DNA from 2 places in the Ruegeria sp. BG10 genome. Region 1 is predicted to be linked to the other one. Evidence: riboswitches for the same ligand, from Rfam matches in the RefSeq annotation. Region 1 holds a riboswitch; the other holds the start of a gene.
What was found. Region 1 has a riboswitch for cobalamin ahead of ACR0D8_RS22090 (DUF1636 family protein). Riboswitches for the same ligand answer to the same signal wherever they lie in the genome.
Positions count from the first base shown of each region.

Region 2: another riboswitch for cobalamin. It lies ahead of ACR0D8_RS19330 (hypothetical protein); the one in region 1 lies ahead of ACR0D8_RS22090 (DUF1636 family protein).

Region 1 covers NZ_JBQFTI010000011.1:16,588-23,723, reverse strand. Annotated here, with positions in the region: gene ACR0D8_RS22100 (Lrp/AsnC family transcriptional regulator) at 1-317, opposite strand, end outside; gene ACR0D8_RS22095 (EamA family transporter) at 488-1,429, shown strand; cobalamin riboswitch at 1,522-1,729, shown strand; gene ACR0D8_RS22090 (DUF1636 family protein) at 1,832-2,188, shown strand; gene ACR0D8_RS22085 (ABC transporter ATP-binding protein) at 2,185-2,970, shown strand; gene ACR0D8_RS22080 (ABC transporter substrate-binding protein) at 2,990-3,937, shown strand; gene ACR0D8_RS22075 (FecCD family ABC transporter permease) at 3,939-4,952, shown strand; gene ACR0D8_RS22070 (SMP-30/gluconolactonase/LRE family protein) at 5,155-6,078, shown strand; gene ACR0D8_RS22065 (ATP-binding protein) at 6,283-7,136, shown strand, end outside.
Region 2 covers NZ_JBQFTI010000006.1:146,178-153,313, reverse strand. Annotated here, with positions in the region: gene rsgA (ribosome small subunit-dependent GTPase A) at 1-683, shown strand, start outside; gene ACR0D8_RS19335 (alpha/beta hydrolase family protein) at 710-1,567, opposite strand; cobalamin riboswitch at 1,710-1,929, shown strand; gene ACR0D8_RS19330 (hypothetical protein) at 2,014-2,421, shown strand; gene ACR0D8_RS19325 (protein-tyrosine phosphatase family protein) at 2,435-2,926, opposite strand; gene ACR0D8_RS19320 (DNA polymerase III subunit gamma/tau) at 3,082-4,833, shown strand; gene ACR0D8_RS19315 (YbaB/EbfC family nucleoid-associated protein) at 5,068-5,412, shown strand; gene recR (recombination mediator RecR) at 5,477-6,070, shown strand; gene ACR0D8_RS19305 (hypothetical protein) at 6,139-6,456, opposite strand; gene ACR0D8_RS19300 (FkbM family methyltransferase) at 6,426-6,983, opposite strand.

The sequences.
Region 1 (7,136 bases):
TGGGCGCGGGCGACAAAACAGTCCTCACCCGATACGCGGTCGCACGAGACGATCTGCGGAGTGTCCCGAATGGCCTGAACCATGTCCTGCATCGCGCCCGGCAGCGGCCGTGCCCGTATCAGGAGTGTCAGCCCATATCCGAGCCGGGCCGGATTGATCCGCGCGCCGTAGCCCGTGATGATGCCCGTGTCCTCCAGGCGACGCACCCGGTCTGCAACGCTGGGGGCGGACAGTCCGACACGGCGGGACAGTTCCGCCCGGGGAATGCGCGCGTCCGCGCAGAGCTCACGCAGAATAGCGGCATCGATACGGTCCAAGATGGGCTCTTTGGATCGAAGGGAAAAGCCACCGCGTGCCTTCGTTTCAGGTCCATTTTTATCCAAGGACATTCCCGATCTCCATATACCTTGCCCGGATCACCTTGCATCATGGTGATATGACGGATCAAGCCTCAAACCCTGTGCACCGGGCCAGAGCGTCCCGCACCATGTCGCGCATTTCGGAAGCTTTCCCGCCCCAAATCTGGTTCGGCGTATCAGCTGTTTTTCATTACCTCGGCCCGGCCTTCGCGGTGCTTCTGTTCCCGGCTGTCGGCGTGCTTGGCGTGGCGTGGTTTCGCATCACTTCGGCCGCGTTGATATTCGCGCCGATGACCAAGCCGTGGCGCACATTCAGGATGGCGACCAAATCACAGAGGTGTCTGCTGGTCGCGCTCGGCCTGTGTCTGGCAGTGATGAACTGTGCCTTCTACCTTGCGCTGGATCGGCTGCCGATTGCGCTGGTGGCTGCAATCGAATTTACCGGGACAGTCGGCATTGCGCTGTGGGGGCTTCGCACGGGGCGCAATGTTATCGCGTTCAGTTGTGTGGTCGCAGGGGTGGCGCTTTTGATCGACGTGCCGGCACTGTTTGCGGCGGACGGTTCCCTGCGAGACACGGACCTTGTTGGTTTGTTCTGGGCGGTTCTGAACGGCGCGCTTTTTGTTCTTTATGTCATCCTGGGGCACCGGATTTCGCAGGGCGGAGCCTCTGGCGGGGTTGAGAGCCTCGGCGCTGCGATGTCGGTTGCGTTCCTTTTTGTGTTCCCGATCGGGGTTTTGCAGGCGCTTGAAGCCTTCGGTGCACCCTTGCTTGTGCTGGCCGGGATAGGGGTCGGGCTTTGCTCCTCGGTCATTCCCTATGTCTGTGATCAGCTTGCCATGGCACGTCTGCCGCGTGCCAGCTTTGCTCTGTTGCTCGCCTTGCTGCCGGCGTCGGCGGCAATCATCGGTGTCGTGGTCCTGCGGCAAATTCCTGATCCGGCTGATGTGCTGGGGGTGGTTCTTGTGATGGCAGGCGTTGCCATTCACGCACCCGCGACGGTGACTGAACCCGCCAAACAAGGGGGCGGCGGCAAGTCGGTTAAGTCAGGTTCAAGTACACAGCAGTGAAGCCGTGCGTCGTGCCGGGCCTGATCCGCTCAAAGGGCGCCGGGCCCGCGTTCCTGCGGTTCAATTCCGTATTGACGCATTCCCGGAATTCATGCACTCAAACCCCGGATGGTTCCCGATGGTGCGCCCAAGGGATGAAAAGGGAATACGGTGCGGTTTGCCTGTCGGCGCCAATTCCGTAACTGCCCCCGCAACTGTAAGCGGTGAGCGACGCCAAACACCCACTGGCCCTCTGGGCCGGGAAGGATGGCCGAGCATCGACCCGCAAGTCAGGAGACCTGCCATCATATGTTCAACCAACCCGGGGCGGGGCGTCCTGGAAGGAGGCTTTGATGACACGTCTGTTGCGTGTTTACAGATCCGGCACCTTCTGTCCGCGCTTGCGATCAAGCGGAGCGGGCAATGCCAAAATCTTCTGATCATGTTCTTCTGATTTGTGCGACCTGTCAGGGCACAATGACGGTCGATGCGCTACGCAACGTCCTGTCCGTCAGACTGCCTTCGGGCTTTGCAATCCGTACCGTCGATTGCATGGCGGGCTGTGCGCAGCCAACGACCGTCGGATTTCAGGCGGCGGGCAAAGCGAAGTATCTCTTCGGTGGCATTCGGAGCCTTCCCGAAGCTGAGGCGCTGGCCGAGTTCGCGCACCAGTACCGGAACAGCGCCGATGGGTGGACCAATGCCACCGACCGACCGCGCCCGCTGTTCACAAAAACACTTTCCCGAATACCGCGAATTGAATTGGTGGAACCTTCATGACGACCTCTGCCTTTCTAGTTGCGCGCGACCTCGAATATTTCGCGCTGAACGGTGATGTTCTGCTGCAAGGCGCGTCATTTGAACTGGACGACGGGGCCAATCTGGCAATTGCCGGGCCGAACGGGGCAGGGAAAACCACGTTGCTGAACCTTTTGTGCGGCGCGGCGGATCTTGTACTGGGCGACGTGCTGGTCAGGGGGCGAAGCCTGAAACAGATGGCCGCCACCGAGCGCGCCCGCATGATAGCTGTAGTTAGCCAGCAGGAAATGCCGGATGGGCGGCTGTTGTTGCGGGATTACGTCGCCCTGGGTCAGATTCCCATCCGCGCGGATCGCTCGACCAAGGCGCATGCTGCTGAGCTTGAACGGATTCTGCACATGACCGGGCTGGGCAGGTTGTCCGACAAACGGATGGCGATGCTGTCAGGCGGTGAGCGACAGCGCGCGCATATCGCGCGGGCGCTGGCGCAGAACCCCTCGCTGCTGTTTCTGGACGAACCCACCAACCACCTGGATCCGGACGTAAAAGGGCGGATGCTGTCGTTGGTCGCGGAACTGGGCATCACCGTGGTGATGATCGTCCACGATCTGGTGATGATCCCAGAATTCGCCACCCATGTCGCGTTGATGAAATCGACGCGCCTTACCGGTTTTGGGCCGGTGGCCGAAGTGCTGACACCCGACCGGGTCCGCGACACGTTCGGCGTCGACTATCTGTGCTTTCACCACGACGGTCGCGTGATCCCGGCGCTGGATATCCGAAAAACAACTGTTTCAACCTAACCCGAGGAGCATTTCTGCAATGAAACACATCTGGTCCGTGGCACTGGCCACAGTCATGGCAGGTGGTGCCGCCGCTCATGAGGTGACCGTCGACAACTGCGGCGAGCCGCTGGTGTTCGAAACTCAGCCCGAGCGTCTGGTCGTACATGACATGAACATGACCGACATGGCCTTTGCGTTGGGCCTGCAGGACAAGATCGTGGGCCTGACCGGGATCACCGGCTGGTACAAGACCAGCCCCGAGTTTGACACGCTGCGCGGTGACATCCCCGAGCTGGCACCGAAATACCCGACCGTCGAAACCCTCGTCGCGGCCCAGCCGGATCTGTTTTTTGCGGGTTGGTATTACGGCATGAAGCCGGGCGGCGATGTGACCCCGGATACGCTTGAACCTTTCGGCATCAAGACAATGGTCCTGACCGAAAGCTGCGTGCATCTGGACAAGACGCGGCCAGAGGCGAGCATGGATCTGTTGTTCGACGATGTTCTGCGGCTGGGCAAGGTCATGCATGTCGAGGACAAGGCCGAGGCGCTGGTTTCGGGTTGGAAAGAAAAACTGACCGCGATCGAGGCGCAAACCACCGATCTGCCGAAACCCCGCGTCTTTCTGCTGGACGGCCCGGCGGACGCGCCCTTTACCGCCGGCAAGTTCGCTATCCCCGACGCGATGATCGCCGCCGCCGGGGGCGAGAACGTCACGCATGACATGGATACAAGCTGGGGTCGCACCTCGTGGGAGGCTGTAGCGGCGGCGAACCCCGAATTTCTGGTGCTGCTGGACTACCAGACCGGCAACGGGGCCGCGGACACGTTCAAATTCCTTCAGGAACACCCGGTGATGTCCCAGACCGACGCGGTCAAGAATGAGCGCTGGATCGGCCTGCGGTACGAGGAACTGACCCCCGGACCGGCAAATATCAAGGCAATCTCGAAAATGGCGCAGGCCATGAATCCGGGTCTGAACTGAAATGGGCCGATTGGCCCTGACGCTATCGCTGGGGGCGGTCATTTTGACCGCCCTTTTGCTGGTTTCGACCATTTACGGCACCACGTCGATTCCGATTTCCGACACGGTTACGGCGGTTTTGCTGGGGACCGGCCTGATCGACGGTGACATGTCTCCGCTGCACCGGATCGTGTTCGAATTGCGCCTGCCACGAGCCCTGTTCGCCGCTGTGATTGGCGCCGGGCTGGGAATTGTCGGTGTGGTTCTGCAAACCACGACGCGCAACGATCTGGCCGATCCGTTCCTGTTTGGCTTGTCTTCGGGTGCAGCCGCAGGTGCCGTGTTTGTCATCACGGAGACCGGGGATATTCTGGGCTTCTGGACCCTTCCACTGGCTGCGTTTTGCGGGGGTCTTGTGGCGTCAGGCATTGTGCTGGCGCTGGTTCACGGGTTGCGCATCAGCGCGCCGGAAAAACTTATCCTTGCGGGACTTGCGGTCTCATTCCTGTTTTCGGCCCTCACCAACTATCTGATCTTCGCGGGCGACAGCCGGGCTGCGCACTCGGTCATTTTCTGGATGCTTGGTGGGTTGGGGCTGGCAAGGTGGGAGACCTTCCCGCTGGTCTGTGTCGGCCTGCTCCTGATCCTCAGCTTTTCGCTGTATCGCAGCCGGTGGCTGGATGCGTTGCTGACCGGGGACCTGACCGCCGCGACACTGGGCGTGCCCGTTCGCAGCCTGCGATTTAGCATGTTCTTCGTCGCTGCATTGGCGACCGCCGTATTTGTCTCGGTGGCCGGGGTCATCGGCTTTGTGGGCCTGATGGTGCCCCATATCGCCCGGGGGATTGCTGGCCCCTTGCATGGCCCGCTTCTGCCCACCGCAGCGATCGTGGGGGCAGCTTTGCTGACCGGATCGGACATCCTCAGCAGGTTGCTTCTTGCGCCGCAGGAACTGCTGGTCGGGATCGTCACAACATCCATCGGATCGGTTTTCGTATTTCTGTTGCTGTTCAGAACGGCCAAAACACAGCGATAGGGGGCACCCAGCGGCAGCGCGCACAGGCGGTCACGTCAGGGACCTCGCGATTGCTGCCGGACGGCGTTGTGCCAAAAGCTTGTATTGTCTCACAGTTACGGCCAGTGTTTTCCCGTCACAGTGCCGTAGCATTTGTTGGCGACACAAGAACCAGCGGGCGGTCGAAAGGACCGGAACCGCGACGCGATCAGGGAGCGACGGGATGGCATTGGAACTGAAAGAGATGTGCAGCGGGCTGGGGTTCCCCGAAGGCCCGGTTGCGATGAACGACGGATCGGTGCTGTTTGTCGATATCAAGGAAGAAACTCTGGCGCGCCTAACGCCCGACGGGCAGGTCAGTGTTGTGGCAGAGATACCAGGCGGACCCAACGGCGTCGCCATAGGCCCGGACGGGGCGGCTTATGTCTGTAACAATGGCGGTGTTTACAGCTTTGTTCCGTTTGGCCCCGACAAGATCACGGTACCGGCGCCAATACGGCCAAACTACAAAGGCGGCTCGGTGCACCGCGTCGATCTGAAAACCGGGGCCGTGACGCTGCTGTTTGACTCGTATCAGGGCAAAAGACTGATCGCCCCGGATGATCTGGTGTTCGACACATCCGGCGGGTTCTGGTTCACTGACACCGGTATCGAGGATGAGGAATCCACCCGCTACGGTGGGCTTTACTATGCCTCGATTGACGGCAAAACGCTGATCAAGGCCGCGACGATCCCCATGCCAAACGGGGTCGGGCTGTCGCCGGATGCAAAGACGGTCTACGTCTCGGACACCGTATTCGGGCGGCTCTGGGCGATGGAGATCACGGGGCCAGGTGCGGTCAAACCCGGTCCAATTCCGGGGATGCCCGGAAATGTGGTTCAAACCCTGCCGGGTTATCAATGGCTCGACAGCCTCAAGGTCGAAGAAGACGGGCGCGTTTGCGTCGGCACCATATTCAATGGCGGGATTACGGTGTTCAGCCTGGATGGCACGACCGAGCATGTCGAAATCCCCGACCTGTTTACAACCAACATGTGCTTTGGCGGCAGCGACATGCGCGATCTGTGGATTACGGCTTCGAGTACCGGCAAGATCTACAAGACCAGATGGCCGCGCCCGGGGTTGAAACTGGCCTTCACTGCCTGAGGTGCACCGGCGCGTCACAGCCAGCAGAGTTCTTTCAAAACATGCCAGTCGTGACATTTTAGCTGCCATTTGACTGCGCGATTAAGGTCTTTTGGTGGCAAATACTGGCGGGGCAGGGTCGGGTGTTGTAAACCCTTTGCCGAAATGGGGGAAGTTGCGGATAATCCTGCGAAGCAGTCGACGGATCTGGGGCAAAGGCGCCAGGTGTCGGTTCTGTTTGCCGATCTGGTCGGATACACTGGGATCGTTGCGGCGCTGGGCGAAGAAAAAGCCCTGGAATTTGTTCGTGTCGTTTATGACAAGCTGGTGCGCGCAGCCGAGGAACATGGCGGCACGGTGCGCGACTTTGCCGGTGACAGCATCATGGCGTTGTTCGGGGTGCCGGAGGCGCTTGAAGATCCGGCTTTACGAGCCTGCCGCGCCGGCATGGCAATCCACGCATCATTCAAGGCCGCCGCCGCGGATATGGAAAGGCGATTTGGGGTGCGTCCCGAAATGCGGGTGGGCATCAGCTCGGGCACCGTTGTAATGGCAGCGGTGCAGGGCGAAGGCAGCCCCGCGACAGCCGTGGGAAGCACGGTAAACCTTGCCGCGCGTCTGGAAAATCTCGCGCCCACTGGCGGTACGCTGATCTGTGATACCACGCGCGGGCTGGTCGAATGGGTTACCGAACTGAGCTTTTTCGGCGAGCATCAGATCAAGGGCCTGTCGACGCCGCACAAACTTTGGCAGTTGCAATCGATCAACGAAGGCGCCACCCGGTTTGACGCTTCGGTGGCGCAGGGGCTCAGCAGCTATGTCGGTCGCCTGACCGAGTTGCGGGCGATGTCGGCAGCGCTTGACGGCTCAACATCGGCACGCAGAGTTGTCGATCTGGTGGCAGAGCCCGGGCTGGGCAAGACGCGGCTGGTATTCGAGTTTCTGAATCAGGTGCAGTCTGACGACGTCGTGGTTCTGAAAGGCTATTGCTTTGCGGACCGGCAGCAGGTCCCGTTCCTGCCGTTTCTGGAAATCATCCGGAACTCGTTTCAGATTCTGGATGCCGACAACCCGTTACG
Region 2 (7,136 bases), on a different contig from region 1:
CCCGGCTGGAGCGTTATCTGGCGCTGGCTCATCAGTCCGGATGCTATCCGGTTGTGCTGCTGACCAAGGCAGACAGGTGCGACGATCCCCGAGATTATGAAATACAGGCCCAATCTGTGGCACCGTTTCTGACCGTTCTGACGATCAACGCGCTGGACGCGGCAGCGGTGGATCAGGTTCTGGCCTGGTGCCCCGCCGGACAGACGGGTGCGCTGGTCGGATCGTCCGGCGTAGGCAAAACGACGCTGGCCAACGCAATGACCGGTGATGATGCCGCGACAGCGGGCATCCGGGAAGATGACGCCCGCGGCCGTCACACCACCACGGCGCGCGCGCTGCACCGGATGCGAAACGGCGGATGGCTGATCGACACGCCGGGGATGCGGGCCCTGCGCCTGCTGGACGCGCAGGATGGTGTGGATGAAGTGTTTTCCGACATTCTTGACCTGGCGGACCAGTGCCGGTTTTCCGATTGCCAGCATATTTCGGAACCCGGCTGCGCGGTACAAGAGGCTATAGAGGCCGAAACGCTTGATCAACAACGGCTGGAGCGGTGGCGCAAGTTGCGGCGCGAGGATGCGCGGAATTCGGAAACCGTGGCGCAATCCCGGGCGCGCGACAAGGCTTTCGGGAAAATGGTGCGGTCCGTGATGCAGGACAGGAAATCCCGAAAAAGGTTCTGACCTTCGGGGCGCCGGGTTCCGGCGCCCTACTCGATCAGCTGCGGCCAGACGGCTGCGCTGCGGCGGGCAAAAGCGCCGATGTGACCGACTTCGGACAGGCCGAATTCAGCTGGGGACAACTGGTGTCGGCGCGCATTCGGCCCATAGAGATCGGCCAGCCGCCAGACAGCCTCGGGCGGAACCACATCGTCATCCTCAAAGGTGAACAGATCAACGGGCGTGTTCGATTGCGCCCAACGGGCTTCGGGCAAGGTCGCACCAATCTCGGGCAGGTAGTTGGTGGGTGCGGTGCACCACCTGCGCCATTGCCAATAGACGCTGGCAGGCAGGTCTGCCCCGAATCCCACCGCCTTGCCGGGCAGGTAGCCCAGATACTTCACCGCCAACGGCACGTGACCGTACCAAAACAGCATTGCCAGCGCGCGATAGGGCCAGGGGTGATCCGAAACCGTCACCGCACCGGAACAGACGCAGATCATGCGGTCGATCTGGTCAATATCCGGCTGAACCGGCCCCAGCATCCCGCCAACGGAATGACCAATGCTCCATTGCTGCGCATCCGGGAACCTGCGCCGCATCTCGGCCCGGGCGGCAGGCATGTCGGTCAAAGCCCAGTCCGCCATCGTTGCCTGCGCCTTGTTCAACGGTCCGCGCAGCGAATGGCCAAAATCGCGGTAATCGTAGGTCAGGCAGGCCATGCCCTGTTCGGCCGCCAGCCAATGAGCAAAATGCTTGTAATAGTCCCGCGGCACGCCCGTCGCGCCATGGATGACGACCGCCACACTGGGTTCGGCCACCGGCAGGTACAACCGCGCCGACAGCATGGCCGGGCCAGCGGGAAACTGAAAATCCTCGGTCAACACAGCTTGCGAGTTGTCTAACATGGTGCCCTCATCCACGATCTGAACCGTTCAGTTCAGCAAATTCAGTCGGCATCTTTTCCCCCGGCGAGTCAAGACCGATCAAGGATGACCCTGCGTCCGCCTGATCCCTGGCACAGCCCGCTTGACTCGACCCGCCGGCACCCGCTAGCGATGACGTGATGGTTCTCGTCCCCGGTCACGGGGCGGGATGAAAAGGGAACACGGTGCGGTTCTGCCCGGACAACCGGTACGGACCAAGGCCGCGACTGCCCCCGCAACTGTAAGCGGTGAGCAATGCCGGAACACCACTGGCCGAAAGGCTGGGAAGGTCGGCAAAGCGATGACCCGCAAGTCAGGAGACCTGCCATCGAACCGAAACCGAAACTCGGGCGGGGTGTCCGGGACAGGCCGTCAGCACGCTGTCATTCCTGACCCACGCCCCCCGTCCCACGCGCGGAGGGCGCAACATGATGTGGAAGACAAAAACGCACGAATACACCGCAACCGTGTGTCAGCGAACCGGCCAGACCTGCCCGGCGCTGGCCCGCATGGCCCGGGCCATTGCGCAAGCGATGGAAAGTGCCGCACCAGCGACGACGCCGGATTTTGAGATCGAAGGCAGCAGCGAACTGACCCACTGCGCGCAAGGCTGCAACGCCCGGTTCCGGGCGCGGGCAAAACAAATCAGGGTGTTCTGCGACACAGATGCCGACACCCCGATCGAAACGTTGGATGACTACGCCGAGATGATGTTCGGCACCGCAGTTCCTGCGCTTCCTGCGGCACTCATGGCCAACCCGCCCTGCGCCATGCTCGAAGTGTCGGCACTGGCACCGCGACCGGTCGCCCAAACCGCCGGGCAGATCGCGCTCTGAGGCCGGGCCGGAATCAAGGCAGGGCTGCCTGCGCGGCCCAGTCCAACTGGCCATCCGTTTCGACGGCACAAGGCCGCACGGCGCGCAGGCGTTTCAATGCGGTTTCGGGGGGTTCGCCCATTTCGACCATGATGCGCAAAGCAATCATGCCGGACCGGCCGCATCCGCCGCGGCAATGCGCCAGAACCCTGCCGCCGCGGGACAGAATCTGTTTGACGGATGCGCCGACCTCTTCCCACAACATCTGGGTTCGCAATGTCGGCGCACCGAAATCTTCAACCGGCAAATGCACCCATCTTATCGCTTGGTCCCGCAGGTCCCGACCAAATCCGCCGGCTCCGCCCTGCGCCATTTCGCGTTCGGTTGTCATGGAGATCACCAGATCGGGCCGCCATTCGCGGATCATCTCAAGATCGCGCGCATAGGTTCCGTCGCGCCCCGGCATCTGCGTCAGCGCAACCAATCCGTTTTCCACCGGCAAGGCATGGATAGCGAACCGAGGCATAAGACGCGTCCTTTCCGGAAAACCGTTCTTTCAACAACTTCCGCACTTCTATGACGCGCAAGCCGCATTGCAAACCGAATTTCGCAAGCGCGCTGTGGACGCGGGCGGCGGGGGTCACTACGCTGCATCCCTGAACCGAATCCGACAGAGCAGACATGACCGACACGCCCAGCCCCGCCTATCAGGTTCTCGCCCGCAAGTACCGCCCCGAAACCTTTGCCGATCTGGTGGGACAGGACGCAATGGTGCGCACGCTGAAAAACGCGTTCGAAGCGGACCGGATCGCGCAGGCCTTCATCATGACCGGCATTCGCGGCACTGGTAAGACCACCACCGCGCGGATCATCGCCAAAGGCATGAACTGCATCGGCCCCGATGGCGAAGGCGGTCCCACGACCGAACCCTGCGGGCAGTGCGAGCACTGCGTGGCGATCATGGAGGGCCGCCATGTCGACGTGATGGAGATGGACGCCGCCAGCCGGACCGGTGTGAACGATATCCGCGAGATCATCGACAGTGTCCGCTATCGCGCCGCCAGCGCGCGCTACAAGATCTACATCATCGACGAAGTTCACATGCTGTCGACCAGTGCGTTCAACGCGCTGCTCAAAACCCTGGAAGAACCGCCGGAACATGTGAAGTTCATTTTCGCGACAACGGAAATCCGCAAGGTTCCGGTGACGGTTTTGTCCCGGTGTCAGCGGTTTGACCTGCGCCGGATCGAACCCGAAGACATGATCGGATTGCTCAGCAAGATCGCCGCGGCGGAAAACGCCCAGATCGCGGATGACGCCTTGGCGCTGATCACCCGCGCTGCGGAAGGCTCGGCGCGGGATGCAACCTCGCTGCTGGATCAGGCGATCTCGCACGGGGCCGGGGAAACCAGCGCTGATCAGGTGCGGGCGATGCTGGGACTTGCGGATCGGGGTCGGGTGCTGGACCTGATGGACATGATCCTGCGCGGGGACGCCGCCGGAGCCCTGACGGAACTGAGCGGGCAATATGCCGAAGGCGCGGATCCGCTGGCTGTGCTGCGCGATCTGGCCGAGATCACACATTGGGTGTCCGTGGTGAAGATCACGCCCGATGCCGCCGAAGACCCGACCGTTTCGCCGGACGAACGCGCGCGCGGTCAGCAGATGGCCGGGGCGCTTCCCATGCGCGTTCTGACCCGGATGTGGCAGATGTTGCTGAAGGCGCTTGAGGAGGTCTCGGCCGCGCCCAACGCCATGATGGCGGCTGAAATGGCGGTCATTCGCCTGACCCATGTGGCCGATCTGCCCAGCCCCGAGGAACTGATCAAACGGTTGCAGGACACGCCGCCGCCTGCGCCAAACGGCGGGCCCGGCGGAGGTATTGCAGTGCCGACGCAGGCCCCCACGCAGACGGTTTCAGCCGCCTATATGCCAGCCCAGCGCGGGCCTGCCGGGGCACCAACAGCAGCGCTGGCGCAGGAGGTTCAGAGCGCGCTGGCGCGCTATCCGACATTTGACCACGTCGTCGAACTGATCCGTTCGAACCGGGACGTCAAACTGCTGGTCGAGGTTGAAAACGGAGTTCGCCTTGTCTCCTACCAGCCGGGGCGGATCGAATTTACACCGACGGTTAACGCGCCGACCGATCTGGCCCAAAGGCTGGGTTCGGCGCTGCAGCGTTGGACAGGAAACCGATGGGCCGTGTCAATCGTCGCCGACGGAGAGGCCGCGACCATCGCCGAGGTTCGGGATGCCGCCGATCTGGCGCTCAGGGCGCAGGCGGAAGCGCACCCTCTGGTGCAGGCCGTACTGACACAGTTTCCCAAGGCCCGCATAAAGCGGATCGAAACGCCGGAACAACGCGCCGCCAAGGTCGAAACCGAAGCGCTGCCCGAGGTCGAAGACGAATGGGACCCGTTCGAGGAAGACTGACGCCAGCCTGCCCAAATCCCGGAACACTCCCGCGCCCGCCACGGGCCATCGGCTGACGCCGATACCCCTGAGCGGCCTTGGGCCCGGCAGCGCGGGCAAAGCCCGCGCTGCCGGGCCCAACGGGAGGAAAGGTGTTGCCAAAGACCTTGACGACAGGCGGGAGCAGTCTGGCCCCTTGTGCCGCGTGGACACCGCCCGTATTTAGGCGGCAAACCGATTTGCAGGAGAAATAAGATGCTCAAAGGACTCGGCGGTCTGGGCGACATGGCCAAGATGATGAAATCCGCGCAGGATTTGCAGACCAAAATGACGGATATGCAGGAACAGCTGAACACCATCATGGTTGTCGGCGAATCCGGTGCCGGGCTGGTCAAGGCCACCGCAACCGCAAAAGGCGAACTGAAAGGTCTGGACATCGACCCGTCGATCTTCAACGGCGACGACAAGGAAGTGGTCGAGGACCTGATCCTGGCCGCCATCAAGGACGCGCAGACCAAAGCGGCCGAGCGCTCTCAGGCAGAGATGGCCAAGCTGACCGAAAGCATGGGCCTGCCCGCAGACATCAAGCTGCCGTTCTGATAGACACTCCTGACGGAATACCGGCCGGGCACCCTTGCCCGGCCCTTTTGCAGGAGCACGCGCGGTGAGTTCGAACAGCGACATCGACAATCTGATCGACCTGATGGCCAAGCTGCCGGGCCTCGGCCCCCGCTCGGCCCGCCGCGCGGTACTGCACCTAATCCGCAAACGCGCCTTGTTGCTGACGCCTCTGGCTGACGCGATGCAGCAGGTGGCCGCCACCGCCCGCGAATGCCTGAACTGCGGCAATGTAGGTACCACCGATATCTGTGACATCTGCGACAACGAAGGCCGCGCGACCGGCGAGTTATGCGTGGTCGAGGATGTGGCCGACCTGTGGGCGATGGAGCGGGCGGGGGTTTTCAAAGGCCGCTACCACGTACTGGGCGGCACCCTTTCCGCACTGGACGGGGTTGGCCCGGACGTGTTGCGTATCCCGCGGCTCAAGGACCGGGTGATGGCCGAGCGCATCACCGAAGTCATTCTGGCGCTGAACGCCACGGTCGACGGCCAGACCACCGCCCATTACATCGCGGATCAGCTGGAGGGGCAGGTGCGACTGACCTCGCTCGCGCAGGGCGTGCCGATCGGCGGCGAGCTGGATTATCTGGATGACGGGACAATTTCGGCGGCGCTGAGGGCGCGGAAGGACGTTTAGGTCGGGGTTTCCGCAGGTCTGAGAACTCGCCAAGGGCGACCAGCAGCCATGAAGGAACCAGTTCCGGCTCAGTGCAACTCCTGCCGTGACAGGAAAACGTCCGCCCATCTGCGGTCGGTGCCCGAGAGATATTCCATGCAATCCGATGGGTTTGTTTGCTGCAACCGCTTGTTGCGGCTGCCCATAAGGTAGACGTAGTCGAATGCCTCAAGCACAGCGCGGAACGCCTGCGGATCGAACGCGGGTTTGGGAATGCGCCAGCCTTCGAAAATGGCCGGATCGACGCGCTGCCAGAACTGTTCTGGCAGTTCGGCCATCAGAACTTCGTCCAGCCCCTGCGTATCGGATTTCAAGATCAGACGTCGCTTGGCCGCGTCTGGTCCCATGCATTCATCCAGAAATTCCTGAGATATTTTCTGATCGGCGCGGTTGTCGCCTGATGATCGCGCCCTTCGACCGCGTTTGCGTTGAACGAGAAATTCCCGCCATTCACGCTGTCGGTGAAAAAGGCCAGTTCCCCGTCGGTTCTGCCAAGACCGAAGCTATGCACCGTTGCTGTGGGGAACGCGTTGAGATTTCGCCTGAGATGTTCGACGTTTTCGGGGCTTGGCTCAAAGCAAGAGGCAGAACGGACCCTGGGGTAATTGATCATCACCTGACGGGAAAACAGGCCGACATTCGCGCCCACGTCGATCAGATGATAGGCGTTCGCAGGACAGGCCTGAGCAATGAACCGGGTTTCACCGAAATGCCATTCTTCATGCCGCGCGATATGCGGGAAGATCGACCCGTCGGTGCGCAGCGAAATCTCGTTGCCTGCTTCGAACTGGCCGCAAAGGGGACTGTCCTCTGACAGACGCAACTGAACCGAAGCGCATGTGCGGCGCAAAAACCGTATCTGTTGTCGATTCATGGACCAGCCTGCTTTTTTCGTCCTTGTAAGCGCCGAAAGCTCACTAGGCCTTGTTTAGCGCTTTCTGGCCAGCACAGGAGCACTAAGTGCGTCTTCAAAACCGCGCCAGTACGATGTGAGGATTTTGAAGGGAGCGCGAAAAGTGTATTCCGC